4 regions of the Pseudomonas sp. Leaf58 genome follow, and region 2 is predicted to be linked to each of the others. Evidence: riboswitches for the same ligand, from Rfam matches in the RefSeq annotation. Region 2 holds a riboswitch; each other region holds the start of a gene.

Region 1 (7,403 bases), 110 kb from region 2:
TCGGCCAGGTCGTCGCGGCTGTGCCACAGGCGCCCGTCGATGGCGTTCTGCACCCCGGCGCCGTAGGCCCCGGGCTTGGCCCCGAACACCCGCCAGCCGGCCTGGCGCGCGGCCTGCTCAGCGCCCACACCTTGCGCCTGCAACGCGGCCCGCTCGCTGCGCACGCGGGCGGCCAGGGGGTTGAGGTCATCAGGTTCGTCCAGCGCCGCCACCGCCTGCACGGCGGCATCGAACAGGCGGATGAGGTTGCCGAAGGCATCGCGGAAAAAGCCCGAAACGCGCAAGGTCACATCCACCCGTGGGCGGTCGAGCAGGCTCAATGGCAGGATTTCGAAATCATCGACCCGCTGGCTGCCGGTGGCCCACACTGGCCGCACGCCCATCAGCGCCATGGCCTGGGCAATGTCGTCGCCGCCGGTGCGCATGGTTGCCGTGCCCCACACCGACAGGCCGAGTTGGCGCAAGTGGTCGCCGTGGTCCTGCAGGTGGCGTTCAAGGATCAAGTTGGCCGAGGCGAACCCCAGGCGCCAGGCGGTGGTGGTGGGCAGGTTGCGCACGTCCACGGTATAGAAGTTGCGCCCGGTAGGCAGCACATCGAGGCGGCCACGGCTGGGTGCACCACTGGGGCCAGCGGGCACGAAACGCCCGGCCAGTGCCGCCAGCAGGCCGTTCATTTCGGCGCTGCCGCAGGCATCCAGGTTTGGCGCCACCGCGTCGCGCAGGGCCTGTAGCACATCGTGCACCGGCTGCCATTCGCTCAGCGCGGGTAACGGTGCAGTACCGCCCAGCGCCTGCTCGATCACCTGCAGCGCCAACAGCTCAAGGCGCTCGCGGGCGTCGCCACAGGTGCGCCAAGGCTCGCTGCTGATGGCCAGCAATTGCGCGGGTCGCGCGCCTTGCCACGGCAGGCCGAGTTCGCAATCGAGCGGGTCAAAGCCCGGCACCAGCGCTTTGGCCAAAGCTCGCAGCAGGCTGGCATTGCCGCCCCGCCCATCGCCGCGCTCGACGCGCAGCAGCGCCAGCAAGGTGTCCAGGCGCAACCGCCCTTGCGGCGACTGGCCGAACACATGCAGGCCATCGCGAATCTGCGATTCCTTCAGGTCGCACAGGTAAGTGTCCAGGCGCGGCAGCCACACGGCGGCATCGTCCAGTTGCTGCCCGTCCAGTTGCAGCTCGCGGTCGATGTGGTTGGCCTTGACCAAGTCGAGGATATCGCGCTGTAGCTCACGGGCACGCCGCGGGTCGAGCAGCTGCGCTTCATAGAACTCATCGGCCAACTGCTCCAGGTGGCGCAACGGGCCATAGGTTTCGGCGCGGGTCAGCGGTGGCATCAGGTGGTCGATGATCACTGCCTGGGTGCGGCGCTTGGCCTGAGCGCCCTCACCTGGGTCGTTGACGATGAACGGATAGATGTTCGGCAGCGGGCCGAGCAAGGCGTCCGGCCAACATTGCGCCGACAGCCCGACGCCTTTGCCCGGCAGCCATTCGAGGTTGCCGTGCTTGCCCACATGGATCACCGCGTCGGCGGCAAAGGCGTGACGGAGCCAGAAGTGAAACGCCAGGTAGCCGTGCGGCGGGACCAAATCAGGGTCGTGGTAGACCGCGCTGGGGTCCACTTGGTAGCCCCGCGCTGGCTGGATGCCGACGAAGGTCAGGCCAAAGCGCAGGCCGGCGACCATCAACCGGCCACTGCGGTACATAGGGTCCTGCTGCGGTGGGCCCCAGCGGTCTAGCACCGCTTGGCGGTTGGCCTCGGGCAGGCGCTCGAAGGCCATCTGGTAATCGGCCAGGCTCAGGCTTTGCGCGCAGGGGCGCTGGTCGAGGTGGTCGAGGTCGTTGGTCACCCCCCCCAGTAACTGGTGAATCAGTTGCGTGCCGCTGCCCGGCAGGTCGGCCAGCGGGTAGCCTTCAGCCTGCAGGGCCTGGAGGATGTTCAGCGCCGCCGCCGGGGTGTCCAGGCCAACGCCGTTGCCAATGCGGCCATCGCGGGTCGGGTAGTTGGCCAACACCAGGGCCACACGTTTCTGGGCATTCGGCAGGCGCGCCAGCTCGACCCAGCGGCGGGCCAGTTCGGCGACAAAATCCATGCGCTCGGGGTGGGCGCGGTAGCACACCACGTCGGACTGGCTGCGCTCGCTACGCCAGGCCATGTCCTTGAAACTGACCGGGCGGGTGATGATGCGCCCGTCCAGTTCCGGCAAGGCAATGTGCATGGCCAGGTCACGCGCGCCCAGGCCCTGCTCGCTGGCTTCCCAGCCGGGCTGGTTGTCTTGCGCGCAGATCGCCTGCAACACCGGGATGTCACGGCGGAACGGGCGCAGGTTGGGGCGTTCGGGGCTGGACAGGGCAAAACCGGTGGTATTGACCAGCACCTCGGCGCCCACCTCGTCCAGCCACGCTTCGACCTGCTCCAGGCAAGCGCTTTCCTTGAGGCTGGCCACGGCGATCGGCAAGGGGTTCAGGCCGGCAGCCTGCAGGCGCTGGCAGAACACGTCAATGAACGCCGTGTTAGCCGCCTGCAGGTGCGAGCGGTAGAACAGCAGCGGTGCCACCGGCTGCTCGGGATGCCACTGGCGGTACCAGTCCGCCAGCGTCGCGCTGCCTTTGGCCGGGTGATACACCGCCGTGCGCGGCAGCGGCTGCGGCTCGTCCCAGGCATAGTCACGGCCCAACCACTGGTTGGCTAAACAGTTGAACAGGTTGATGGCGTTGGCCTTGCCGCCCTGGCGCAGGTAATGCCATAGGCGTTCGGCCTGCGCGCCACTGACGGTGCCCAGGCCGGTCAGCTCTGGGTCCGGGCGGTCGTCGCCCGGCACCAGGATCAGCTGCACACCACGGGCGGCCAGCTCGACCAGTTGCTCGACGCCATAGCGCCAGTAGCCGACGCCGCCGTGCAGCGACACCAGGATAACCTTGGCGTGGCGCAGCACCTGGTCGACATACAGGTCGACCGAAGCATGGTTCTGCACCTGCATCGGGTTGGCCAGGCGCAGGCTGGGGAAGCCTTCGGGCAATTGCTCGGCGGTATCGGCGAGCAATGCCAGGTGCGAATCGCCGCTGCAGAGGATCACCAGCTCGGCCGGTGTCTGGCCGAGGTCGGCAATGCTGTCATCCGGCACGAAGCCGCCGGGCTGGGTCCGCAGCAGGTGCATGGGTCAGGCGCCCAGGGCCTGGCGCAGGCGCGCTTCCAGCTGGGCGGCATCGAGGTCCTGGCCGATCAGCACCAGGCGGGTGATGCGCGGCTCGTCGGCCCGCCAGGCGCGGTCGAAGTGCTTGTCGAAACGGGTCCCCACGCCTTGCACCAGCAGGCGCATCGGTTTGCCCGGGATGGCGGCGAAGCCTTTGGCACGCAGGATGCCGAACTCCACCACCAGCTGGGTCAGGGCATCGAGCAACAGGCTTTCGTCGGCCTCTGGCAGGTCGATTGAGATGGAGTCGAAGGCATCGTGGTCATGCTCGTCATGGTCGTCGCCGTCGTGGTGCGAGTCGTGGTGGGTACGGCGGCCATCGATGTGCGCCTCGGACTCGGCGCCTACGCCCAACAGTACTTCCAGTGGCAGCTTGCCGCTGCTGGCTTCGACCACTTTTACCGCTGGCGGCAGTTCTTCGGCCACTTCGGCGCGGACCTTGGCCAGCCCTTCGGCGTCGATCAGGTCGGCCTTGTTCAGTACCACCAAGTCAGCGCTGGCCAGCTGGTCGGCGAACAGCTCGTGCAGCGGCGATTCGTGGTCCAGGTTCGGGTCGAGCTTACGCTGTGCATCGACCTGGTCCGGATAGGCGGCAAAGGTGCCGGCCGCCACGGCCGGGCTGTCGACCACGGTGATGACTGCATCGACGGTGCAGGCAGTGCGGATTTCCGGCCACTGGAAGGCTTGCACCAGCGGTTTGGGCAGGGCCAGGCCGCTGGTTTCGATGAGGATGTGGTCGAGGTCGCCACGGCGTGCCACCAGCTCGCGCATGACCGGGAAGAACTCTTCCTGCACGGTGCAGCAGAGGCAGCCGTTGGCCAGCTCGTAGACCCGGCCGCTGGCTTCTTCCTCGGTGCAACCGATGCTGCACTGCTTGAGGATTTCGCCATCGATGCCCAGTTCGCCGAATTCGTTGACGATCACCGCGATGCGGCGGCCCTGGGCGTTGTCGAGCATGTGGCGCAGCAAGGTAGTCTTGCCCGAGCCGAGGAAGCCGGTGACGATGGTGACGGGGAGCTTGGCCAGTGTTTTCATGTCGCATTGCCCTTGGCAGATTGGCGCGGGCATGCAGGACGACAGCCGCGGGCCAGGCCGGCCGGGCTTGTTCGCCACCGGATCACCCCGCCCGGTTGAAAGTCGAAAACGTGACGAGGCAGGTCTCCTGGCTCGCACCGTTCCAGTTGCCTGCAGGAGCAGCAGGCTGGCGGGATGACGCCTTCCCGCGCGCTGGCGCAGTGGCTGTGTCGATCCGTTGTCGGTGCTTACAGTTGCGGGGGCAGCCGCGGCTTGTACCGCGTTCCCGTCTTAGCTTCGGCTTGGCCGAAGAACCTCGAAGTGGCAAGGCTACGCAGTGGTTGGCGGGTGGTCAACCATTGGCTCGTGTTGATTTTTCTAGCGCCTTGGGAAGTGTCTGGCGAAGGTCTTTCAGCGCCTGGGGAGTTGTATGGCGAATCTCTTTCAGCGCCTGTGAGATCGAGCGCCGTGCGGGCGGCGCTCGATCTCACAGGCGCTAAAAGACCTTCGCCAGGCAATCCCACAGGCACTCGAAAACCTCCCGCCAGGCACCTTGCTGCTCTATGCGCTCCAGAATCCCGCCCTCATACCACCTTCCCACCACCATTTCGTGACTGGCCGTTCCCGATCTGCCACGGATGTATTATGGTGGCGTGGTGCGCATATAACAGCAGCCCGAGCGATCGGGCACTTGCAAGACAATGAGGGTGTCATGAGCAACGAAAGCATTAATTGGGACAAGCTGGGTTTCGACTACATCAAAACCGACAAACGCTACCTGTCCGTATGGCGCAATGGCGAGTGGGACAAAGGCACCCTGACCGAAGACAACGTGCTGCACATCAGTGAAGGCTCCACGGCGCTGCACTATGGCCAGCAGTGCTTCGAGGGCCTCAAGGCCTACCGTTGCAAGGACGGTTCGATCAACCTGTTCCGCCCGGACCAGAACGCCGCACGCATGCAGCGCAGCTGCGCCCGCCTGCTGATGCCGCAAGTGCCAACCGAGGTGTTCATCGAAGCGTGCAAGCAAGTGGTCAAGGCCAACGAAAAATTCGTCCCACCGCACGGTAAAGGCGCCCTCTACCTGCGCCCATTCGTGATCGGCACCGGTGACAACATTGGCGTGCGCACCGCCCCCGAGTTCATCTTCTCGATCTTCGCCATCCCTGTTGGCTCGTACTTCAAGGGCGGCATGAAGCCGCACAACTTCCAGATTTCCAGCTTCGACCGCGCAGCACCGCAAGGCACCGGCGCAGCCAAGGTCGGTGGCAACTACGCCGCCAGCCTGCAGCCAGGCGCTGAAGCGAAGAAGGCCAACTTCGCCGACGCCATTTACCTGGACCCGCTGACCCACACCAAGATCGAGGAGGTCGGCTCGGCCAACTTCTTCGGCATCACCGCCAACAAAGAGTTCGTCACCCCGAAATCGGCCTCGGTGCTGCCAGGCATCACCCGCCTGTCGTTGATGGAACTGGCGCAATCGCGCCTGGGCCTGACCGTGATCGAAGGCGATGTCGAGATCAACAAACTGGACCGCTTCATCGAAGCCGGCGCCTGCGGTACCGCTGCGGTGATCACCCCGATCGGCGGCATCGAGTACAACGGCAAGCTGCATGTGTTCCACGACCTGGAAAAGGTCGGCCCGGTTACCCAGAAGCTCTACAACGAGCTGACCGGCATCCAGAGCGGTGATGTAGAAGCACCGGCTGGCTGGATCGTCAAAGTCGCCTGAGGCGTTTTAGCGGTATGAAAAAACGGGGCATGCCAGCAATGGCATGCCCCGTTTTTTTATGGGTTGACGCGAAGGGCACCGGCTACGCCGGTGTTCGCGGCTAAAGCCGCTCCTACACCAGCCAGCGCCGGGCCGCATATTCATGCAAGGCGACGCTGCATCAGCAAATGCCGGGCTTTGTCGAAGGCCCAGTTGTACAGCACGGTGTAGGGCAAGATGATCACGAAGAAGCCCAGCTCCACCATGAACGCCTGCAGCAACGAGATATCCAGCATCCACGCTGCTACCGGCAGGCACCACACCACCAGCCCGGCTTCGAAGCCCAGGCCGTGCACAAAGCGTGCGCGGGCGGTCCAGTGAATACGTTCGACCTGTACGTAACGGTCGACCAGCGCGTTGTAGACCATATTCCACACCATGGCGATCACCGACAGCGTCACTGCCAGCGCCCCTGCCGTCGCCAGCGACTTGCCCATGACCCAGGACAGTAGTGGCGCACACAGCAGCACGGCGAAGACCTCATAACCGACGGCATGGACCAGGCGTTCGGTGAAGGAGACGTTGTTTTTCATTGCAATTCCATCCATTGCGTGAGTCGTGCTTCCTATTTTCTTTGATAGAACTGATACTCGCGACATAGCTACTATCAGTTTTATCAATACCATGCGCTACTCTCCCGAAGCTCTAGTCGCCTTTGTCGAAGCCGCCTCGCTGGGTTCGTTCTCCGCCGCAGCGCGCAAGCTGCGCAAAAGCCAGTCCACCATCAGCATCGCCATCGCCAATTTCGAGGCCGATGTGGGTTGCCCTCTGTTCGACCGTGGCGGCCGCCACCCCACGCTGAATGACGCTGGCCGGCAGGTGCTGAGCCATGTCGAGGCGATTCTCGATGCCAGCGCCCAACTCGATGCGTTGGCGGTACGCTTGGCGGAAAACGTCGAGGCGCTGGTCTCGGTAGTAATGTCGGACAGCTACAGCGTCACCTTCCAGGGCGCGGTGATGGCCTGCTTTGCCCAGCACTACCCGCATACCGAGCTGCGCTGCGGCCCGTCCGAAGACGCCGATGTGATCGAGCTGATCCAGCAGGGCCTGGCCCAGGTCGGCATCCTTGCCGCGCAGCCCAGCTACCCTGCCGACGTGGCCGTGGCCCGTTTGCCCGAGCAGGCGGAATTCGGCGTGTACGTGGCCGGCGAGCACCCGTTGGCGGGCTTGGCCAACGTGCAGATGCAGCACCTTGAAAGTGCACGGCGGCTGTATATCAAAACCTATGCCCCCAGCCTGCATCAGGGCCGCGGCCAGGCCTGGTCGGCGCCGGACTACCTCACCCTGTTGGAGTTCGCCGTGCGCGGGTTTGGTTGGGCTGAGCTGCCCAGGGCGTTGGTAGCGCGGTTTGGCAGTGGGCTGGTGGAATTGCACGTCGCCGGTTACCCGCGGCGGGTCGATATGGATGTGGTTTGGTCAAGCCGACGCGC
Region 2 (7,403 bases):
GTACTGGCTGCAAGGTGATGTGCCCGGATTCGATGCGGGAAATGTCGAGAATATCGCCAATCAGCTCCAGCAGGCCGATGGCCGATTCATGCGCGGTCTGCAGGGTCTGGGTGTCGCAACGGCCGGCGTGGCTGTCTTCCAGGGCCAGCTCCAGCAGCCCGATCACCGCGTTCATGGGGGTGCGAATTTCATGGCTCATGGTAGCCAGGAAGGTGCTTTTGGTCTGGCTGGCCTGCTCGGCGTCGTCTTTGGCCTGGCGCAGTTGATCCAGCAGGCCGCGGCTCAGGGCCAGTTGCGCTTGCAGCGCATGTTGGGCCTCGGTGCGCTGATCGATCAGCTTGCGCAAGTAGCTGTTCCAGAACACCACCCCGGCCAGCAGCAGGGCCGACAGTACCAGCACCTGCAAGGCCAGCGTGCGGTAGTCGCGCCATGGGCTGTCACTGACCAAGGTGCTGGTGCGCCAGCGGTTGATCAGCTGGTCCAGTTCTTCGGGCGGAATGCTCAGCAGTGCCTTATCGAGGATCGCTTGCAGTTGCGGCTGGTCTGCGCCTACGGCGAAGGCGGCAACGGCCGGGTCATCGTCAAGCACGCTAGCGATGCGCAAGCGGCCCTCGAATACATGGCTGATGTAGTAGGCGGCATTGATATGGCTGCTCAGGGCGACATCGGCAGTGCCGTTGACCACGGCTTCCATCTGGCCTAGGGGGTTGTCCACTTCGACCACCTTGGCCTGCGGGTAGCGTTGCTGCAACACCGCCCCCTGCGGCGAGCCGCGCACCAGGGCGATGCGCTGGCCGTCCAGCGCCTGCGCCGTCGATGCATAGTCGCTGCGGGTGACCAGCACCCGTGGGCTGACCAGGTAGGGCCGGGTGTAGCGCATTTGCCTGGCGCGGTCCGCGCCATAGCCCAGGGCCCCGATCATCTGCGCATCACCGCGCGCCAGGCGTTCGACCATCGCTTGCGCTGAAGGGCTTTCGACCGGCTGGAAGTGCAGCCCCGTGCGCAGCGAAATCTGCTTGAGCAGGTCGAGGGTAATGCCACTGGGGCGGTGCTGGCCATCGTTGAAGGTCAACGGCGCCAGCGCTGTGTTGACCAGCACGTTGACGGTGGGGTTGGCAGCGATCCAGGCTTCTTCCTCGGCGCTCAAGGCGGTGAGGTGGCGTTGCAACAGCAAGCTGGTGTTGCCGCTGCTCCAGCGGCGCAGGATGTTCAGGCGTTCGCTTTCGCTGATGCGCGCCAGCGCCTTGTCGACCAGTTGGTGCAGGCGCGGGTTGTCGTTGGCCAGGGCAAAGGCAAATGCCCCAGGGGTGACCTGGCAGAAATGGTCGATCTTCAGTGTGCCCTGGTAACTTTTGCCAATCGTGAAATCGGTACTGATGGCATCGCCCAGATAGGCGTCGGCCTCGCCCAGTTCGACGGCGGCCAGCCCGGCCAGGGTGGAGCGATACAGGCTCAATTGCGACTTGGGGTAGAGGGTGCGAACGTTATTGGCTGGCAGGTAATGGTCGACCATGGCCAGGCGCAGGCCGGCGAGGTCGGGGCTATTCTTCAGGCTGCGCCCCTCGCGGGTGACGATGACCGGTAGGTCGTCGGCATAGGGCGTGCTAAGGCTGAGTTGGGCATCCGCCGCTTCGAAGGCATTGGAGCTGCCCAGTAAGTCGATATGGCCCTCGCGCAGCGCTGCAATGGCTTGGTGGCGGCTGTCGTAGCGCCTAACTTCGATGGTAATGCCTAACTGTTCGGCAATGATGCCCGCGTAATCGGCGCTAAGGCCTTCGTAGTCCTGCTGGCTAACGTTGATTTCAAAGGGCGGGTAGTCGGGCCGCGAACTGCCCAGCACCAAGTGCTGGCGTTGCTGAAGCCATTGCCGCTCTGCGTCGGTAAGCCTTAGCGGGGCGGCGGCACTGACCGAGCGAGCCAGCAACTGGCGGGGCTCGCTGCTGGCCTGGAGCGCGGCGGGGCTGGCCAGGCCGATGGCCAGAAGGATGCTTGCCAACAGGCGCTTCATCGCCGCCGAGTACTCAGTAGACGCTGTTGCGTTTGGCCAGGTCGACCATTTCAACCAACGACTCGGTCTTGAGTTTTTCCATGATGCGACCCCGGTAAGTACTGATGGTCTTGGCACTGAGGTTCATGCAGGTGCCAATATTCTTGTTGTTCTCGCCACGCGCCAGGCGCCGCAGTACTTCCATTTCTCGGTTGGAGAGGCTGGCCAGGCGCACCGGCTCGCTTTCCAACGAGTTGCTATTGACCGACATCTGCGGGAAGGTGGAATAGCCCTTGACCAAAGCCTTGAGGGCAAACAACAACGCTTCGTGGTCCTCTTCCTTGGTGACGAAGGCGCCGATCCCGGCATCCAGGCAGCGCCGCACGTACAGGTCGGTGGCTTGCCCGGTCAGCACCATGATCTTGGGGACCGACTCCAGGCACTGCAGGCGTTTGATCACCTCCATGCCATCCAGGCCGGGTAGGCCGATGTCGAGAATGACCACGTCCGGGCGCAGTTCGCGGGCCACTTGTGCCACCTCGCTGCCATTGCCGACCTCGCCGAGGACATGAAAGCGCTCGCGCTCGAGCAATAAGCGCAAGGACAGCCGGACGATGGGGTGGTCGTCGACGATCAGCACGGTAGTCATGAGGAAAACTCCTGTCAGGATGTGGTCCGCTTCCTGGATCACTCAGGAATACGTCTGCAAGTAGGGATATCGGAAGCGCTGCACGATACGACCATTCCTGAAATTTGGTAATGCCGAGTATAGAAGTGTTGAAAGTCCCCGTGCTTGTTGTTGAAAAGCCCTACAAGAAACGGGAAAGACATCACCCTATCAAAGCGGCAATGTCGGTTTTAGCGGCCAGTCAGGCGCAGGCGGGGTGCGCTTTGTTTACGCGCAAGGTCGAAGCGGGGTTGTTGGCCAGTGCCTGGCCGACCCGCGTCGGGCGGGCCACCAGTTGCCCGGTGCAATTCGGGCAGTGGCGTTGGAAGCGGGTTTCGGCGCAGGCCCGGCAGAAGGTGCATTCGAACGAGCAGATCAGCGCGTCGGGGCTGTCACCCGGCAGGTCGGTATCGCAGCACTCGCAGTTGGGGCGTAAATCCAGCATGGGCAAGACTCCTGTTCGCAGGTGGGAACCCGGAGTCTGCTATGCCGCTGGCGAAGCTGGCAATGCTCAGTCGCCCGGGCGATACAAGTGTGCATGCCCTGCACGGTACAAGGCGGACTCGGCGAACGGTGTGTCGCCCAGCACGTGGCCCACCAGGATCAATGCCGTGCGCCGGAAGCGCTTGGCCGCAACGCGTGCGACGATGTCGTCGAGGGTGCCGCGTACCCAGTCCTGGTCTGGCCAAGTGGCACGATGCACCACTGCCACCGGGCAGTGCGCGCCGTAGTGCGGCAGCAACTCATCGACGATACGCGCCAGGTGCTTGACCCCCAGGTGAATGGCCAGTGTGCATTTATGCCGCGCCAGGTCGCCCAACTGCTCGCCAGGTGGCATGGGCGAGCTGTCACCAAAGCGGGTGAGGATCACGGTTTGCGCTACCTGTGGCAGGGTCAGTTCGCAGCCGAGCAGGGCGGCGCTGGCCGCCGTGGCAGTGACCCCGGGGATAATCTGGTAATCGATGCCCAGCGCCTGCAAGTGGCGGATTTGCTCGCCAATGGCGCCATACAGGCTGGGGTCGCCACTGTGCACCCGGGCCACATCCTGGCCTTTTTCGTGCGCGCATTGCATGGCGGCGATGATCTGCTCCAGGTGCAACTCGGCGCTGTTGATCACGGTCTCGGCCTGGTGGCCCTCGAGTACCGCAGCAGGTACCAGCGAGCCGGCATAGATGATCACCGGGCACTGGCGGATCAGCCGTTGGCCCTTGACCGTGATCAGTTCCGGGTCGCCGGGGCCGGCGCCGATGAAGTAGACCGTCATGGGAAGTCCTTGCAAACAATAGAGGAGGTAGAACGTTCAGTAGGCCAAGGCAAGGGTGGCCGGGCCCAGTACCTGGCGTGTCAACAGCAACCTGGCCCGGCCAAGCCGCTGGCTGGCCAGTGCCAGTGCCGCACTCTCGGCCACGCCCCAGCAGCCGGTGTGGGCATGGGCTGCTGCAGAACGGTGGCTGAGTTGCGGTTCGTAGGGCTGGAGCACGGCAATATCGTACAGCACCAAGGGCACACCGAGGCGTTCGGCCAGCTGCTGCAAGGCGGGTTCGTCGGCCTTCAGGCTGATGCTGGCAATGCCATGCAAGTCGGCCAGCGCCAGGCCCTGATGGCTCAGGGCTTGGCATAGCAAGGTTGCCAGCGTAGTCACCGGGCATCCCCGGCGGCAGCCCAAACCGGCATAAAAGGCCGGCATTAGGCCTGACTGGAGCGGCGGAACAGCCACGCGCTGAACAGGCCCAGGGCTAGCCAGAACGCGACGTTGGTCAGCCAGGAGGCCAGCATGAACTGGGTTTCCAGTGCTTCGGGGGCCAGGCTTTCATGCACTTCGGGTTGCGGCGCGCCAATGACGTGCGGGGCCACCAGCAGTACGACGCCCAGCACCTTTAGCAGCCAGTGACGGGCGAACACCAGCAACGCCAGGCCCACGGCGGTGGCGCTGGCGGTGCCAACCCACCAGGCCTGGCGTTGCCCGAGGTCGGCGGCTGCCGTGCCCGGCAGTTCCGGCGGTAGGCCCAGGGTCGGGGCCAAGCAGAACACGGCGAAGCCGGCCAGGCCCCACAGGGCCCCGGTGCCGATGCGTCGCGGTTCGCGCAGGCTGTACAAGGCGGCCAGGAGCAGGGCGAAGCCGACGGCGACCACCAGGTTGCCGCCGGTGGTGGCCAGCACACGCTGCCAGCCGTCTTCCGGCGACCAGGCTTCGGCGCTGTGTTCATGGGCTGCCACTTCGCCACCATGTTCGTGATGGGCGACCGGGGCCGAGGACTCGTAGGTTTCTGCTTCAAGTATCAGTGGGGCGACCCAGAAGCTTTGCAGCAGGGTCAGCAGCAGGGCCGCAAGCAGCCCGCTGAAGCCCGCGGTACGGGCAATGCGCGTGATCATTGGGCGTACTCAGTGGCAGGGGAAGGCGGCGCTGTGGCGGGTGTCGTGGGCGGCGTTGTGCACGGCCTCGATGTGCGAGAAACCGGCGAAGTACACCAGGCACAGGCCCAGCAGGCTGGCACCGACGGCGATGACCACACGTTGGCTGAGAGTGACGGGGGTGGTAGTGCTGTGTTGTTTGGCGGTGGTGACGGGCATGACGCGGTCCTCTGCTTTTTGTGGGCAATGGGCAAGCGCGGCAGCCCCGAGCGTGGCCGCCCAGGGGAATGCAACAGCGCCCGCCCACCGCGGGGTGTTCATGAACGCCAGGCCGGTCTCCGGGCTTGCGAGGAGGAGCTGGGCTCCTGTAAAAGCGTCACCTTCCCACGCCGGTTGACCGGGCACAGTGGTATAGACGCTTCGCTCGCTTACCGTTGCGGGGGCAGCACCGGCCTTGTCCGGCCCTGTTGGAGGGCCTGCGACGCACCGGTTTCCCGTTTCACCCCCAAAGGGGCACCTGAACGCAGGCATAAGGAGAGCATGGGGCGGGCTTGGCGTCAATTGCCCTGAGGGTAGGGCTTTGGCTTTGGGGTACCTATGCGCTCGCGCGCACAGGCGCTGAAAAGCCCAATGCATGCACCCTCAAGCCCTCCCGCAACCCGGCTCAGCCAGTAGCGGTCTACGCCCTGCGCGCGGTAAGCCCGGCGTCATGCTGTGCTACCCGCGCGCGAATGCGCGGGATCAGCGCCTGCCCGTATTCCACCGCATCACGCAGTTGATCGAAACCGCGGAACAGGAAGGTGCTAACGCCCAGCGCGTAGTAGGCCAACGCGGCCTCGGCCACCTGCTCGGCAGTCCCCACCAGCGAGGTGGAGTTACCCGCACCACCGCCCAGCGCCGCAATCTCGGTCCACAGCCGGGTGTCATGCACCTTGCGTTGGCTGGCCAACTGCACCAGGCGCTCGGAGCCGGCGTTGCTTTTGCCGAAGTTCTTTTCGCGGCGGGTGCCTTGGCGAATGCCGATACGTTGCTGGGCGTCGGCCAGAATGCGTTCGGCGCGGGCCCAGGCCTCGGCCTCGGTAGCCCCCAGGATTGGCCGCAGCGACAAGCTGAAGCGAATGTGTTTTTCGCGCCCGTAGCGGGCAGCGGCCTTGCGCACTTTGGCGATGCGCTCGCGTACCTGTTCCAGCGGCTCGCCCCACATCATGTAGACATCGGCGTGCTTGGCGGCCACCTCGACCGCCGCGTCGGAAGCGCCAGAGAAGTAGATCGGTAGCTGGTGCACGGGCTTGACCAAGGTCAGGTTGTCTTCGATGCGGTAGTGGCTGCCCTGGTGGTCGAAGGGCTCCTGGCGGGTCCAGGTGTTGCGCAATACCTCAAGGTACTCATCGGTACGGGCATAGCGGGCGTCTTTATCAAGAAAGTCGCCATCACGCTGGAGGTCGCCGCTGTCGCCGCCGGTGATGACATTGATCGAGGCCCGGCCACGGCTCAGTTGGTCGAGGGTAGCGAACTGGCGGGCGGCGAAGGTCGGGGCCTGGAAACCCGGGCGGTGCGCTACCAGCAGGCCGATGCGCTCGGTGAGGGCGGCCACGTAGCTGGCCAATATCAGCGAATCCGGTGCACTGGTGTTGACTGCCAGCAGGGCCTTGTCGAAGCCCCCGTACTCCTGGGCCTGGGCAAACGCCTTGATGAAATCGAGGTCTACCAGCGGGCCGCGCGGTGCCTGGGATTCGCTGCTTTCCTGCGGGCCGATCAGGCCGATGAACTCTAGGCTCATGTAATCACACTCCTTGTCGTTGGGGCTCAGGCAACCGCCGCTTGGGCGCGGCGCTGGCTGTTGCGGTTTGCGGGGACATCGAGGCCAAAATGACTACGCAGTGTGGTGCCCTGATACTCTCGGCGTGTCAGGCCACGAGCCTGTAGCAGGGGGACCACGTATTCGGTGAAGTACTGCAGGCCATCGGGCAGCAGCGAGTTGATGATGAATCCGTCGGCGGCGCCCTGATCGAACCAATGCTGCAGGGCATCAGCGACCTGCTCCGGGGTGCCGACGAAGTCACGCCGTGGGCGTGAGAAGCGCAGTGCCAGCTCGCGCAGGCTCAAGCGTTCTTCACGTGCCAGCTGCTTGAGCTGGTCGGCGGTGCCTTTGTGGCTGTTATCGCCTAGGGTGCCGAGGTCGGGGAAAGGCGCGTCCAGCGCATGCTGGCTGAAGTCGTAGTCGTTGAATGGCCGGCCAAGCGCGACCAGCGCATCTTCGATGCTGACCAGCTGCACCGCTTGCTGGTAGCGGGCTTCTGTTTCTTCGGTGTCTCGCCCGATGATGGGGCGGATGCCCGGCAGGATGAACAGTTCAGTGGGGTTGCGCCCATGCTGCACGGCGCGTTGCTTGAGGTC
Region 3 (7,403 bases), 450 kb from region 2:
CAGGTAGAAGAACATCGGTGCTGCGCCGAACACGGCCAGGGCAGCGAGCCAGCGCGTCGGGCCCGCACGCTCGAAGGCGCGCAGCAACAGCAGGCCGCAGCCCAGGGTCAGGGCCAGGAACAGCAGCGATGGCGGGTACTTGGTGATGTTGAAGACGCTCATCAAGGTGTGCGTGAAGGTTGCATAACCGCTCCACGGCGCCTCGCCATAGCCATTGAGCATGCGTAGCACGGCAAAGCCTAGCAGCGCGATCAACCCGGCCTGCAGCAAGCGCTGCTGGCGCTGGCCAGCCTCGCGGCCACGGGCGAACCACGGGCCCAGGCCGTAGCCCAGGGCGATGACGCCGATCCACGGCAGCACCGGGTAAGAGGTGCGCAGCCGCAGGTTTTCGGAAAGCTCCAGCCAGCCGCGGTCATGCAGGATCGCCCATGGCACGTGCAGTGCCGATTCCACACCGAAGTGCAGGCCATCCAGCAGGTTGTGGCCGGCGACGATGACCGCGCCCAGCGTGATCAGAGCGGCACGTGGCAGCCACACCATCAGCGACAGGGCGATCATGCTGACGCCGATGGCCCAGATCACTTGCAGGTAGATGACGCTGGGCGGCAGTTGGAAGGTCCAGGCGAAGTTGACCAGGGTAAATTCCAGCACTACCAGGAACAGCCCGCGCTTGAACAGAAAGGCCGAGACATCGCCGCGGCCCTGGTGCTTCTCGCCGTACAGCCAGGCCGACAGGCCAGTCAGCAGGACGAACACCGGCGCGCACAGGTGGGCCAGGGTACGGCTGAAGAACAGCGAGGGCTCGGTGGTATCGATGGCCATCGGGTCGCTGACCTGGCGGTGCAGGAAGAAGGTTTCGCGGACGTGGTCCAACAGCATGAACAGGATTACCAGGCCGCGCAGGGCATCGATGCTCTGCAGGCGCTGGGTGAGCAGGGTGGGGGTTGCGCTGGCGCTTGTCATGGAAGGTCGCTGGTGGGAATGGATGTCAAATGAAACGTTATCTTATAACTAAATTGGGGTGGGTTGGTAGCGCTTTGTGCTGGCTTCTTCGCGGGCAAGCCCGCGCCTACAGGGAAGGTGTAAATCCTGTCGGAGCGGGTTTACCCGCGAATGGGCCGCCACAGGCAGCTCAGATCAGAAGCTGTAATCCACCGTCGCGAAATACGACCGTGGCATTCCCATCAGCCACTGCTGGCCACTGAACGCCGACTGCACATATTCACGGTCGAACAGGTTGTTCAACTGCAACCCCAGCCGTACATCCGGCAACACCTGCCAGGCGAGGTTGGCATCGACCACGGTGTACCCGGGGGCGCTCTGGGTGTTGGCGGTGTTGGCATAGCGCTCATCTACATAGCGCGCGCCAATGCCGGCCTCTAGCTGCTGGCCGAAGCCTTTGTTCAGCCACAGGTTGGCCGTACGCCTTGGGACGTTGGCCGGCCGGTTGCCCGCGCGGTCCTGCGTGACGCCGCCCACAACTTCGTCGAAGTCGTCATACCGGGCGCGTACCAGCGAAGCGTTGGCCGACACCTGCCACTGGTGCGCCAGCGCCAGTTCCACGGTCGCCTCCAGGCCATCGGACGTCTGCTGGCCAGCCTGTTGTTTGTCGTGGCTGATAGGGTCATCCACCAGCAACTTGCGCTTGACGATGTGGTAGGCCGCCACAGTCCATTCGCCACGGCCGTCCCAGAAGCGCTGTTTCAGGCCCAGCTCGGTCTGCCTGGCCTCGGCCAGGTCGTAGTGCATCTGGTTGGCGCTGAGGCTGATGAGGTTGTCGACCCCGTCCTCGCTGGTGGAGTACTGGCCGTACAGCGACAGGTCGTCGTTGACCGCGAACACCAGCCCGGCACGCCAATTGCCAACTTGCAGGCTACGGTCGCTGCGGCTGTGGTTGGTCAGTTTTGCCTGGTCGATGTGGTTCTGGTCGCGGCGTACCCCGGTGACCAGCGACAGGCGATCGGTCAACTGCAGACGGTTTTCGGCAAACAGGGCGAACGTATGGGTGGTGGACAAGGTTTGCGGGCGCAACGGCGAAGCGCTGTGGAACCAGCCCGGTTGCGGTTGCCACGGGTCGAGGTAGTCGCCGCCCACATCGGTGTAGGGCGCGTTGCTGTCGACGTTGAAGCGGACCTTGTTGTATTCGGCGCCGACCACGGTCTTGCTGGCCAAGTTGAACAACGTATGGTCGAGGGTGAACGCCTGGCGGTCACCGAACTGTTCCTGGTTGTGCTTGATTTCCAGGTAGCTACCGCGCAGCAACTGCTGGTGTTCGGCGTCCCAGCTGTAGTCCTCGGCGTTGCGCCAGTGGCGGCGGCTTTTCATGTAGTACAGCTGGTTGCTGGCGCTGAGGTGGTCGCTCAGCGTCCAGTCGGTGTTCAGCCGGGTCCATTCATCAACATACTGCTGCACGTCGTTGTGCACGTTGTAATTCTGTTTGCGCAGGCTGCTGCGGTAGTGGCCGTCGATCAGCGGGGTGCCGTAGTAGTTGGCAGGTTGCGCATCGCCACGGTCGTGGGCGAGGGTGAAGCTGAGGTCGTCGCTGGCATCGAAGCGCAACGCGGCGCTCACGGCGAGGCTGCGCGAGGTGGTGCGGTCGACCCAGCCGTTGCCGGCCTGCTGGTTCAGGGCCAGGCGGTAGCTCAGGCGCTCGCTGAGCCTGCCGCCGCTGTCCAGGCCGAGCTGCTGGCGATCCCACGAACCATAGCCTAGGCGCAGGTGGTTGCGTACCTCGCCGGCAAACGGCTTTTTCGGGATCACGTTGACCACCGCACCGGTGGCGCCTTCACCGTACAACACCGAGGCCGGGCCGCGAATCACGTCGATGCGCTCGACCATCCACGGGTCGACCGGGAACGTTTGGGTGCCGGCACCGGTGTACAGGCGTGCGCCATCGAACAGCGTCATCACCGAGTTGTGCCCGGTAAAGCCGCGGGCCGAAAGGCCGGTGCCACCATCGCCTGGTGAGCCGATGTAGGTGATGCCCGGTGACCGGGTCACCGCGTCCTGCACGGTAAGGTTGTTGCGCTGCTGGATCTGCACGGCGCTGAGGCTGCTGGTGCTGGCGGGGGTTTCCAGGGCGCTGAGGCCCAGGCGCGAGCCAGCCTGGGTCGGGGTGGCCAGGTCGATGGTATGGCTGTTGAAGGTGTCGGTGACGGCCGTGGAGGGCAGGGCCAGGGGTTTTCGGTCGAGGTCATCGGCCAAGGCCGGCAGGGCAACGGCCAGGCAGGCCGTCAGGGGGTGAAGCTTGAACATACGGGACATGTCGTTCCACTGCTGCAGGAATGAATGGATCCCGGTGGAAAACACGCAAAGGCGCACCGTGCATGCAGGCGCGCGCACGGATACCGGCCCGCGCCCGCCCACCGCGGGTTGCCAAGTGAAGCTTCAGGCCGGTCTCCGGGCTTGCGAGGGGCATGAAACCTTCACCTTCCCATGCACATGCACAGTGGTATCTCGAAGGGTTCGCTCGCTTACCGTTGCGGGGGCAGCGCCGGACTTGTCGTGGGCAACACGACGCACCGGCTTCCCGTTTCACCTTGCGCGCGGCGGCGCAGGGCACCTGAAACTGGCGCGCATCTGACCATTGAAACGCAGGGGCGTCAAATTCGCTGGGGTGATTGGGGGGCCAGACCTGCGAGAGAAGGTTAGCGCCCGCGCCGCCGCGACACCCGCGCCTCGATATTCTTGCGCCCGATCAGCAGCGCTGGCTTCTCCACCACCGGTTCATCCGCCAGCCACTTGTACATCACCAGGCAATCCACCAGCCCCAGGCGGGCATGCCGATAGGCCTTGGGCAAACGGCCGACGGTTTCGAAGCCCAGCTTGTGCCACAGCGCCACCGCCACTTCGTTGGTGGCCACCACAGAGTTGAACTGCAGGGCCAGGAAGCCTTCCTGACGTGCCAGTTTCTGCGAGTGCTCGCACATCAGCCGCGCCACCCCCCGGCCGCGTGCCTGCTCACTGACCATGTAGCCACAATTGCCCACATGCCCGCCCGGCCCGGCGGCATTGGCCTTGAGGTAATACGAGCCGAGCAGCTCGCCGTCTTCCTCAGCCACCAGCGTGCGCACAGGCAGCTCCAGCCACAGCTGGCGGGCCTGTTCGACGTTCATGGCGGGGTCGAATGCGTAGGTTTCACGGGCCTGGATAATGGCCTGAAAGGTGGGCCAGAAGTGTTCGAAGTCTTCGGCTGTCATGGGGCGGATGTGAATCATGCGGAATCCTGCAAAGGCTGGGCCGCCCAGTCTGGGTAACGCGGCGCCGTCGCGCAAGGGCGGCGGCGCCGTTGCTAGTCAACCGTTGGCCTTGCCCACCGCATCCATGGCCCGTGCCGAGTAGACCAGCGCGGCACCGGCATTCATCGCCACGGCCACGCCGAGGGCCTCGGCGATTTCCTCACGGCTGGCGCCGTGCTTGACGGCTTGCTGCGAATGCACGGCGATGCAGCCGTCGCAACGGGTGGTCACGGCCACGGCGAGCGAGATCAGCTCACGGGTCTTGGCGTCCAGGTGGTTGGTCTTGGCCCCGGCACCGCTGGCGGTCATGTAGCCGGCCACGGTGTCGGGGGAGAGTTGCTTGAGATCGCCGATGCCGGCCATCAACTGCTTACGGTAGGCGTCCCAGTCCATCATGCTCATCGTCTTCACCTTGGGGAGGTTGCGAGTGGAGCTTTCAGGCTAGTCGAAGAGCGAGAAGTGTGAGACTTGTACTTTGGTGGGTGTGCGCAGGCCACTCTTGCCATTGGCCGTAAAGGCCGCTTTAAACAATCAGATGTAGAGGAATACCAGCACCAGCGCCGCCACGAATGCCCACTTCTCCAGGTAGTAGCGCATGCGGTTGCGCTTCTTCAGCGCTTTGCCACGTTCGCGGATCTTGTAGATGCGGGTAAACAGCCGGTTGATGCCACCGGTCTTGTCGCCGGCAGCGTTGGGCGCGGCGGCAGCGGCCATGACGTTGCGGCTGAACCAGCGGTTGAACGCGGTCGCCCAGCGGTACTTCAGCGGGCGTTCGACGTCACAGAACAGGATGATGCGGTTGTGCTCGGTGGTGTTGGCCGCGTAGTGGATATAGGTTTCATCGAAAACCACACCCTCACCATCGCGCCACGAGTACTTCTCACCGTCCACGTCGATGTAGCAGCCGTCGTCGTTCGGTGTGTCCAGGCCCAGGTGGTAGCGGTACGAACCGGCATACGGGTCGCGGTGGCGCACCAGCTTGGCGCCGGGCGGCAGGGTGGCGAACATGGCCGCCTTGACCGTACCGATACCTTGCAGCAGCTCGGTGGTGCGTGGGCACAGGGTCATCGCCGACGGGTGGCTTTCGCCGTACCACTTCAGGTAAAAACGTTTCCAGCCGGTCTTGAAGAACGAATTGAAACCGACGTCATCGTAATTGTCGGACTTCTTGATTTCCCCCACATGAAGCAGCTGGCGAGCCTCCTCGCGGATCTCCTGCCAGTGGTCCTGCAGCGGCTGCAGTTCGGGGAAGGCCTCTACCGGCAGGTAAGGCTTGGCCGGGTGCTTGGAAAACAGGTACAGGAAGCTGTTGACCGGAGCCAGGAAGCTGGAGTGGTCGCCCAACTGACGGGTCAGCTTGTGGCGAACCCGACCGCGCAGGTGAACAAAGGCGATCGAGAGAACGAAGATGACTACGAGTGCAATTTTCATGGACGTTTACTTGTCGAAAAATGGCCATGCGCCATGGCATAAGCCCGCCAGCATAAACAATCATGGGGGCAGTTTGTACTCATTGTTGCGAATCGACGGGGCGACTTAGGTGTAATGCCCTAGAGACTTGCGCAAACGTTTCATGTTCAGGAGTTGGTATGATTCAGGATGTACGCCCCAGCGGTACCCCCTTCAAGCGGCTGTTCTTCGCCTTGCCAGTCAGCGATGTCCAGCGCCGTGCTCTGGCCCAGTGGCGGCACGGCTTGGGCCTGCGCAGCGGCAAGCCGGTGCCGGTTGCCAACTTCCATGTGACACTGCTGTTTGTTGGCGATGTGGAGGCCGCCCAGGTGCCAGCCATTTGTGCGGCGGTCGACCAGTTGGCGCTGCCGGCCACGGCACCGCGGCTGTTACTCGACCGCTTGCAGGTATGGCAGCGGGCCAGCGCCCTGGTGCTGGAGGCCCAGCAAACCCCTGCGGCGCTGTTGCAACTGGTGTACGGCCTGCAGCAAGCGTTGCTGCCACTAGGAGTGGCAGCGGCCAGCCGCGACTATCGCCCGCACCTGACACTGGCCAGGGATTTTCGCGGCCAGCCGCCAGAGGCCAGCAGCGCGCCGGATTTCTACCTTGCTGCCCGGCATTTCACCCTTTACGAGTCGCGCAAGGGCGCCTACTGGCCATTGGCACAGTGGCCGCTGTCGAACTGATTCACGCCGCTACCTCGCAACCTGCGAACAACCGTTCGCCCAGCGCGTGTGCTGTGTGCAGGTGTGGGGTTGGGTCTACCACTTCGCTGTTTTCCAGCAGGGTAGAGCTGAGCACCTCGGCACCGCAGTAGTCGAAGATGCCGTGCTCGATCTGCACGCGCATCGCTTCGCCATAGCCGTGCCGTTCGAAGGTACCGCCATCGGCGCCGGCAACGCCGACCAGGTGCACCTTCATGCCGCGCAATTTCTTGACCACGCTGTTTGCGTCATAGGCATACGCCCAACCGTTGCTGAATACCCGCTCGACCCAGCCTTTGAGCAAGGCCGGCATTGACCACCAATAGACGGGATACACCAGCACCACGGCATCGGCGCGTTCGATGCGTGCCTGCTCCTTGCGTACATCGGCCGGCGTGGCAGCCAGCCCGCGATACAAGGCCTGGTCGGCCAGGCCGAAACGCGGGTCGAAACCTTCACTGGCCAGGTCGGCGATTTCGCTGCTGTGGCCGGCATTGGCCAGGCCAGCGGCAACCTGCCGGGCCAGGGCGTGGGTGAGTGATTGCGGGTCGTGATGAGCGACAACGATCAGGGCGTGCATGATGAATTCTCCAGGACGGTGATGCAGGGTTACCTTCAGCGCTATATACTCAAGGTAAGTTACGGTTAGTAAGTTACTTTTGGTAGGTAAGCGATGTCAAGCGATGACTCAACCCGCTCGCGCAAACGCCTTAGCCGCGACGAGCGCCGTCGCCAGTTGCTCGATGTGGCTTGGCAACTGGTGCGCAATGAGGGCACCGATGCCCTGAGCCTGGGCCATCTGGCCGAGCGGGCAGGGGTGACCAAGCCAGTGGTCTACGACCATTTCGAAACCCGCACCGGGCTGCTGGTAGCGCTGTATCAGCAATACGATGAGCGCCAATGTCAGATGTTCGAGCAGGCGCTGACGCGCAGTGACGCCAACCTGGTCAGCCGCGCCTGGGTGATTGCCGAGGCTTATGTCGACTGCGTGATGAGCCAGGGGCTGGAGATA
Region 4 (7,403 bases), 1.2 Mb from region 2:
GTTGTTCGACCTGCTCGAGCGCCTCGACCAGGCCTCGCTGCAGGCACAACGCAAACTCACCATCCCATTCCTGAAGGAAACGCTGGGTTGGTAACCCCCTGAAAACGCTGGGCCAGAGCGGCAAAACAAAAAAGTCACATGTTTTTCGATAAAATTTGCAAATGGCTTTGATAGAGGGCATAGTTTCACCCTTCTAAAGGATTACAGACACGGTCGTGCCCATGCTAAAGCGCTTCGCACCCCTCGTGCCACTCGCACTCGTGACCCTGCTTTTTGGCTGCGCGGCCCAAGGCCCGGCTTCTCATTCAGAGTTGCAGCCCCAGGATCACACTTCGATCACTGCACAATCGGCATTCAAAGCCAAAGCCTCGTCTTCGTCGGTATTCGGCGAGCCGGAAGAGCTGGCCGGCGAAGATGACCTGGCGGCTTTCTCCAGCAGCAAGCCTTACCAGCTGCCGGTGCTGGCTGACAGCATTCTCGAGCGCGGCATGTCGTTGATCGGCACCCGCTACCGCTTTGGTGGTACCTCGGAAAAGTCCGGCTTCGACTGCAGTGGCTTCATCGGTTACCTGTTCCGCGAAGAGGCGGGCGTGACCCTGCCACGTTCGACGCGTGAAATGATCAACGTCGATGCCCCAAAAGTGGCCCGCAACAAGCTCAAGCCAGGTGACCTGCTGTTCTTCAGCACCAATGGTCGCGGGCGTGTCAGCCATGCCGGCATCTATCTGGGTGACAACCAGTTCATCCACTCCAGCAGCCGCCGCAGCGGTGGCGTGCGCATCGACAGCCTCGGTGACCGTTACTGGAGCAAGACCTTCATCGAAGCCAAGCGTGCCTTGGCCATGGCGCCGACCAATATCGCGCGCAACTGATAGCAAAATGATATATCCTGCCGCGGCGGCGATGCTTTGAAAAAAGCTCGCCGCCGTGCGCATTTATAGAAAGCGTCTAATCTAAATTCTCAACTCTTTTCGGCTGCGGCCCAGCGATCTCAGACAGGATGTTCTGGCCATGGTAAAGATGGCGCGCTTTGCATTTATTTCCCTGGCGGCCCTGTTGGCTGCCTGCTCCAGCCGTGCGCCTGCACCGGCCCCTGTGGTACAGCCGCAAGTCACCTATAGTCAGCCTAGCCCTTCGCCAATTGCCGACGACGTGTTGATTCGCGCCATCGGTTTGGTAGGTACGCCCTATCGCTGGGGCGGCAATACGCCGGATGCCGGTTTCGACTGCAGTGGTTTGATCAAGTACGTTTACCGTGATGCCGCGGGCATCAGCCTGCCGCGCTCTACGCGGGAGATGATCGTCATGCGGGCACCCACGGTGGATGCCAAGGCGCTGCAGTCTGGTGACTTGGTATTCTTCGCCACCAGTGGCGGCTCGCAGGTCAGCCATGCAGGTATTTATGTCGGTGAAGGGCGCTTCGTGCATGCGCCTTCTGCGGGCGGTACGGTGCGCCTGGATTACCTGTCCAACAGCTATTGGGCCAAGGCCTACCTGCAGGCCAAGCGGGTAATACCGCAAGGGAACCTGGCGCAGATCCCCTGAATACCAGCCCGGTGCACTACCGGGCTCACGGTGCCTTGCTTACCCGCCACACCACATTGCCAACATCATCGGCCACCAGCACGCCACCCCGCCCATCGGTGATAACCCCGACTGGGCGTCCCATGGCTTTGCCCCGCTCGTCGAGAAACCCGGTGAGCAGGTCTACAGGCGGGCCCGAAGGTATTCCTGAGCGGTCGAACGGCACAAAAATCACCTTGTAGCCGCTGTGGGGCTTGCGGTTCCATGAGCCGTGCTGGCCTACGAATGCGCCGTGGTCGAACGGTGGCGGCAGCGCGCCCGGTTCTGCGAACGCCAACCCCAGCGATGCGGTATGCGGGCCCACGGCATAATCGGGTACCAGCGCCTGGGCCACTTTGTCAGGGGCGGGCGGTTGTACCCGTTCGTCGACATGCTGGCCGTAGTAGCTGTAAGGCCAGCCATAGAACCCCCCGTCCTTTACCGAGGTGATGTAGTCGGGCACCAGGTCGCTGCCGATCTCGTCCCGCTCGTTGACGGCCGTCCACAACGCACCTGTGTTGGGCTCCCAAGCCAACCCGTTGGGGTTGCGTAGGCCGGTGGCGAATAGCCGCTGCTGGCCGTTGGCGGGGTCCACTTCCCAGATGGCCGCGCGGCCTTGCTCCTGGTCAAGGCCGTTTTCCCCTACGTTGCTGTTGGAGCCGACGGTCACGAACAGCCTCTTGCCATCGGGGCTGGCGATCACGTTCTTGGTCCAATGGTGATTGAGGGGGCCGCCAGGCAGTTCAACCACTGGCTGTCCTTTACCGCGAAGCAGCATCGACCCAGGTTCATAGTGGAAACGCAGCAGTTTGTCGGTGTTGGCGATGTACAAATCCTTATCTACCAGCGTCATGCCGAAAGGTGAGTTCAGCCCTTCGATGAACGTGATGCGCATTTCGGCAACGCCGTCATGGTCGGCATCCCGCAGCAGGGTGATGCGGTTGGCGCTGGGCACACCCGCCCCCGCGCGTTTCATCACCTTCTTCATGACCCAGCCGCGAAGGCCTTTGCCATCTTCGGGTTTGGGTGGTGCGTTGGTCTCGGCCACCAGCACGTCGCCGTTGGGCAACAGATATAGCCAGCGGGGGTGGTCCAGTTCGCTGGCGAACGCCGTTACCTGAGTGCCCGGTGCTGCTTTGGGCTTGGCGTCTTTGGGCCAGCCCACTGCCGGGGCGATGTTCACGGTGGGCAAGACAGTCTTGACCGGATCAGGCAGCCGAGGGGTCGGGCCACTGCCATCGCGTACATCCAGCATGGCGGATTCGCCGCAGGCGGTGAGGCTTGCGACCAGCAGCCAAGGCATCAAGGGTTTCATGGGCGGCTTGCTCCGGAGAAGGCCTATGAGCTTGAGAGGTCAGCGATGTTCGAACGGTTCCCGGCCATCATCCAACTGCCTTTGCCTTTGCCTTTGCCTTTGCCTTTGCCTTTGCCTTTGCCTTTGCCTTTGTTTTTGCTTCTAAGCGCGCGATAGTTCAGGCAACACAGATTGCGACTTCAGGAGGCCGAGCGAAGGGCTTGCGGAGGGAGGTGACGGGCATGGATGCCCGTCAAGCGCTGAGGCCCCATGGATGGGGCCTGCGGCGCGTACTCCCGGGAGCAAGCCCGTAGCGAGGGAACCCCGGAGCGAAGCGTAGGGGCCGGATGATGGGAGCCAGCGTTTTTTGGTTACTTTTTGTCGCGTTTGACAAAAAGTGACCCGCCGTAAGGGCGGAAAGGTGACTGAGCGCCACCTTCGGCAATGAATGTTGACGTTGTTGTCAAAGCCTATGCCCGAAAAGCGAAAAGCGAAAAGCGAAAGCGGGATAGCGCTGGTTTTTCTATTGCGCATAGTCCAGCAGCGATGGCGACGCTGACTCACCTTTTCGCCCTTACGGCGAGTCACTTTTTGTCAAACGCGACAAAAAGTAACCAAAAAACGCTGCGCTCCCATCATCCGGCCCCTACGCTGCGCTCCGGGGTCCCCTCTCTCCGGCCTTGCTCCCGGGAGGACCGCGCTGCAGGCCCCATCCTGGGGCCCAGCGCTTGACGGGCATCCATGCCCGTCACCTCCCTCCGCAAGACCTGCGTTCAGCCTCCTGAAGTCGCGAAGATCAAGATCAAGATCAAGATCAAGATCAAGATCAAGATCAAGATCAAGATCAAGATCAAGATCAAGATCAAGATCAAGATCAAGATCAAGATCAAGATCAAGATCAAGATCAAGATCAAGATCAAGATCAAGATCAAGATCAAGGTCTTGGCTTCTGGTTGCGCACTTCCTTCGCCTCTCGCAAATAGCTGGCTCAGGCCTGCTTGAGCAGCAGCGCTACCCCCGGGAAATACTGCCCCAGTTCGTTATGCAACTTGCGGTAGGCATACGGGAAATACCAGGCGATGGCGCAGGCGGTGTGCTTGTGCAGGTCGTCGACCAGGTCTTGCAGCTCTTCGGGGCTGGCGTGCTGGCCAGCCTTCCACGGGCTGATGAACAGCGCCCCAGCTTTCAATTGGCTGGGGTACGCCACCTGACGGGCGAGGGCGGCGGTTTGCTGCAAGGCGGCTGCCATGTCCAGCCGGGCAATTTTCGGCCAGCGCTGGCTCACACTAAGGTACAGCGCTTCGTCGGCACTGCTGATCGACAGGTCGCAGCGCCCCTCATACTCGCCTTCGTCACGCTGCTTCTTCCCGGCAAATTGCTGCAGCGCCGTTAACTCGGCCTGCCAGGCTGCAGCCGCGAGCAACCCACTGTTGGCGGCAGCGCCATGCCAATAGGGGGCTTCGGCATCGCCGGCAAACTGGTTGAAGCGGTCTACACAGTCGACCCAGCGCTCCAGCACCGGGCCGAGAAACTCCAGGTGTGGGTTGTTGATGATATGGCCTCGCATGCTGCGCTCTCCTCTTGTTGTTGTGATCGCGTCCAGCTGAGGGTGATGGCTATGTGATATCACCCTGTCCAGTGTGGCACACATCGGTAACTTGGCCACTGCCCAGGTGGGGCCTGTGGGCCTGCGAAGCGGCCCGCTCCGATTGACGCTCCGGGTGCAACCCTCTAACCTTCGCGCGTGTTTCAGGTGCCCTGCCAGCCTTGTCTGGGCAGGGTGAAACAGGGAAGCCGGTGGGCGCCAGCATGGCGCGATTCCGGCGCTGCCCCCGCAACGGTAGGTGAGTCGCGGCCGCGCAAGGCCACTGGGTGCCAGCACCCGGGAAGGCGCGCAGGCTTGGGCCAAGGCCCGCTCACAAGCCCGGAGACCGGCCTGATACTGCCAACGGCATCACGGAGGGTGATGCGCAGTGCACCGTGGCGCCCGGCCACGGCCCCTGCGTGTTCTCCGTCTGCCTGCCTTTTACCTGTCGCCGCGCGTTGCCGTGGCGCCAGCCAGCGGAGAGCCCTGATGAGCGAAACCACCGAACGCGACGAACGCCACCTGGCGCGCATGCAGCGCAAGAAGGCGATCATCGACGAACGCATCGCCAATTCCCCTAACGAATGCGGCCTGCTGCTGGTGCTGACCGGCAATGGCAAGGGCAAGAGCAGCTCGGCCTTCGGCATGCTCGCGCGGGCCTTGGGCCATGGCATGCAGTGCGGTGTGGTGCAGTTCATCAAAGGCCGCAACAGCACCGGCGAAGAGCTGTTTTTCCGCCGCTTCCCAGAACAGGTGCGCTACCACGTGATGGGCGAGGGCTTTACCTGGGAAACCCAGGACCGCCAGCGGGACATCGCTGCCGCCGAAGCAGCCTGGGCGGTGTCGCGCCAGCTGCTGCAAGACCCGAGCGTGCAGTTCGTGGTGCTGGATGAGCTGAACATCGCCCTTAAGCACGGTTACCTCGACCTTGACCAGGTGTTGTCCGACATCCAGGCCCGCCCACCGATGCAGCACGTGATCGTTACCGGTCGTGCGGCCAAGCCAGAGATGATCGAGCTGGCCGATACGGTGACCGAGATGGGCATGCTCAAGCATGCCTTCCAGGCGGGCATCCGCGCACAGAAGGGCGTCGAACTGTGAGCCAGCCCCGTCATTGCCCTGCCGTCTTGATCGCGGCGCCGGCCTCTGGCCAGGGCAAGACCACCGTCACCGCCGCCCTGGCCCGCTTGCACCGCAACCTCGGGCGCAACGTGCGGGTGTTCAAGTGTGGGCCCGACTTTCTTGACCCGATGATCCTTGAGCGGGCCAGCGGCGCGCCGGTGTATCAGCTCGACCTGTGGATGATTGGTGCCGAGGAAAGCCGCCGCCTGCTGTGGGAAGCCGCGGGCGAAGCCGACCTGATCTTGATCGAAGGGGTAATGGGGCTGTTCGACGGCACCCCGTCCAGCGCCGACCTGGCGCGCCACTTCGGCGTGCCGGTGCTGGCGGTAATCGACGGCACGGCCATGGCCCAGACCTTCGGTGCCCTGGCCTTGGGCCTGGCACGTTACCAGGCCGACCTGCCGTTTGCCGGGGTGCTGGCCAACCGGGTGGGCAGCCTGCGCCACGCGCAATTGTTGGAAGGCAGCCTGACCGAAGGCCTGCGCTGGTATGGCGGCTTGTCTCGCGAGCGCGGCATCGAACTGCCCAGCCGCCACTTGGGGCTGGTCCAAGCCAGTGAACTGAACGACCTGGACGCCCGCCTGGACGCGGCCGCCGAGGCGCTGGGTGCAAGCTGTGACGCCGCCTTGCCACCGCCGGTGACGTTTGCCGAACCTGAACCGCAAACGGGCGCTGCCTCGCTGGCCGGCGTACGCATCGGCGTGGCACGGGACGAGGCATTCGCCTTCACCTATGGCGCCAACCTCGACCTGCTGCGCAACCTTGGTGCGCAGCTGGAATTCTTCTCGCCATTGCACGACCGCGAGCTGCCGGCGGTAGACAGCCTGTACCTGCCAGGCGGCTATCCCGAGCTGCACCATCACGCCTTGGCTGGCAATGCGCCGATGAACGAGGCAATCCGTGCCCATCACGCCCAGGGCAAACCCTTGCTGGCCGAGTGCGGTGGCATGCTGTATCTGCTTGATGCGCTGACCGACGTAGCCGGTGAGCGTGCCCAACTGCTCGGCCTGCTGCCGGGCGAGGCGACCATGCAGAAGCGCCTGGCGGCCTTGGCACTGCAGGCGGTTGAACTGCCAGAAGGTACCCTGCGCGGCCACACCTATCACCACTCGCTGACCAACACCGCGCTGGCGCCGATCGCCCGTGGCTTGAGCCCCAACGGCGGGCGCGGCAACGAAGCGGTGTACCGCCTGGGGCGGTTGACGGCTTCCTACGTGCACTTCTATTTCCCCTCCAACCCGGATGCGGCGGCGGCGCTGTTGCGACCATGAGCGAGCACGCTTTCAGTGACGCCGAGCGCGCCGCGATCTACCGGGCCATCGGCGAACGCCGCGATATGCGCCATTTTGCCGGTGGCGAGGTGGCTCCAGAGCTGCTCGGCCGCCTGCTGGCCGCCGCGCACCAGGCGCCCAGCGTCGGCCTGATGCAGCCCTGGCGTTTTATCCGCATTACCCAACGCGACCTGCGCACTCGCATCCAGGCCTTGGTCGAGGCGGAGCGGGTGCGCACTGCCGAGGCCTTGGGCGAGCGCTCCGACGCCTTCATGAAACTGAAGGTGGAAGGCATCAACGATTGTGCCGAGTTGCTGGTGGCCGCCCTGATGGACAACCGCGAGCCGCATATCTTTGGCCGGCGCACCCTGCCGGAAATGGACCTCGCCTCGCTGGCCTGCGCCATCCAGAACCTGTGGCTGGCGGCCCGTGGCGAAGGGCTGGGCATGGGCTGGGTGTCGCTGTTCGACCCATTGGCGCTGGCGGCGCTGCTGGGCATGCCGGCCGGGGCCAAGCCAGTCGCGGTGCTGTGCCTGGGGCCGGTAACGGCGTTTTATCCGGCACCCAT

What was found. Region 2 has a riboswitch for cobalamin ahead of DV532_RS11815 (CbtB domain-containing protein). Riboswitches for the same ligand answer to the same signal wherever they lie in the genome.
Region 1: it holds a riboswitch for cobalamin, as region 2 does, so the genes downstream of both, cobW (cobalamin biosynthesis protein CobW) here and DV532_RS11815 (CbtB domain-containing protein) in region 2, are expected to answer to the same signal.
Region 3: it holds a riboswitch for cobalamin, as region 2 does, so the genes downstream of both, DV532_RS09815 (TonB-dependent siderophore receptor) here and DV532_RS11815 (CbtB domain-containing protein) in region 2, are expected to answer to the same signal.
Region 4: it holds a riboswitch for cobalamin, as region 2 does, so the genes downstream of both, cobO (cob(I)yrinic acid a,c-diamide adenosyltransferase) here and DV532_RS11815 (CbtB domain-containing protein) in region 2, are expected to answer to the same signal.

The regions. Positions count from the first base shown of each region.
Region 1 covers NZ_CP032677.1:2,429,730-2,437,132, reverse strand. Annotated here, with positions in the region: gene cobN (cobaltochelatase subunit CobN) at 1-3,152, opposite strand, end outside; gene cobW (cobalamin biosynthesis protein CobW) at 3,156-4,223, opposite strand; cobalamin riboswitch at 4,323-4,536, opposite strand; gene DV532_RS11360 (branched-chain amino acid aminotransferase) at 4,915-5,934, shown strand; gene DV532_RS11355 (multidrug/biocide efflux PACE transporter) at 6,075-6,506, opposite strand; gene DV532_RS11350 (LysR family transcriptional regulator) at 6,598-7,403, shown strand, end outside.
Region 2 covers NZ_CP032677.1:2,538,925-2,546,327, forward strand. Annotated here, with positions in the region: gene DV532_RS11785 (transporter substrate-binding domain-containing protein) at 1-2,008, opposite strand, end outside; gene DV532_RS11790 (response regulator transcription factor) at 2,022-2,636, opposite strand; gene DV532_RS11795 (DUF1272 domain-containing protein) at 2,857-3,099, opposite strand; gene cobM (precorrin-4 C(11)-methyltransferase) at 3,166-3,918, opposite strand; gene DV532_RS11805 (cobalamin biosynthesis protein) at 3,955-4,341, opposite strand; gene DV532_RS11810 (CbtA family protein) at 4,341-5,027, opposite strand; gene DV532_RS11815 (CbtB domain-containing protein) at 5,037-5,225, opposite strand; cobalamin riboswitch at 5,318-5,542, opposite strand; gene DV532_RS11820 (LLM class flavin-dependent oxidoreductase) at 5,686-6,786, opposite strand; gene DV532_RS11825 (LLM class flavin-dependent oxidoreductase) at 6,813-7,403, opposite strand, start outside.
Region 3 covers NZ_CP032677.1:2,089,418-2,096,820, forward strand. Annotated here, with positions in the region: gene DV532_RS09810 (DUF1624 domain-containing protein) at 1-963, opposite strand, end outside; gene DV532_RS09815 (TonB-dependent siderophore receptor) at 1,138-3,264, opposite strand; cobalamin riboswitch at 3,373-3,581, opposite strand; gene DV532_RS09820 (GNAT family N-acetyltransferase) at 3,648-4,217, opposite strand; gene DV532_RS09825 (carboxymuconolactone decarboxylase family protein) at 4,296-4,640, opposite strand; gene lpxO (lipid A hydroxylase LpxO) at 4,770-5,669, opposite strand; gene thpR (RNA 2',3'-cyclic phosphodiesterase) at 5,828-6,373, shown strand; gene DV532_RS09840 (NAD(P)H-dependent oxidoreductase) at 6,375-6,971, opposite strand; gene DV532_RS09845 (TetR/AcrR family transcriptional regulator) at 7,065-7,403, shown strand, end outside.
Region 4 covers NZ_CP032677.1:1,298,580-1,305,982, forward strand. Annotated here, with positions in the region: gene hda (DnaA regulatory inactivator Hda) at 1-94, shown strand, start outside; gene DV532_RS06085 (C40 family peptidase) at 222-872, shown strand; gene DV532_RS06090 (C40 family peptidase) at 1,012-1,545, shown strand; gene DV532_RS06095 (sorbosone dehydrogenase family protein) at 1,571-2,878, opposite strand; gene DV532_RS30170 (hypothetical protein) at 3,599-3,859, shown strand; gene DV532_RS06110 (hypothetical protein) at 3,846-4,424, opposite strand; cobalamin riboswitch at 4,592-4,812, shown strand; gene cobO (cob(I)yrinic acid a,c-diamide adenosyltransferase) at 4,932-5,543, shown strand; gene DV532_RS06120 (cobyrinate a,c-diamide synthase) at 5,540-6,835, shown strand; gene bluB (5,6-dimethylbenzimidazole synthase) at 6,832-7,403, shown strand, end outside.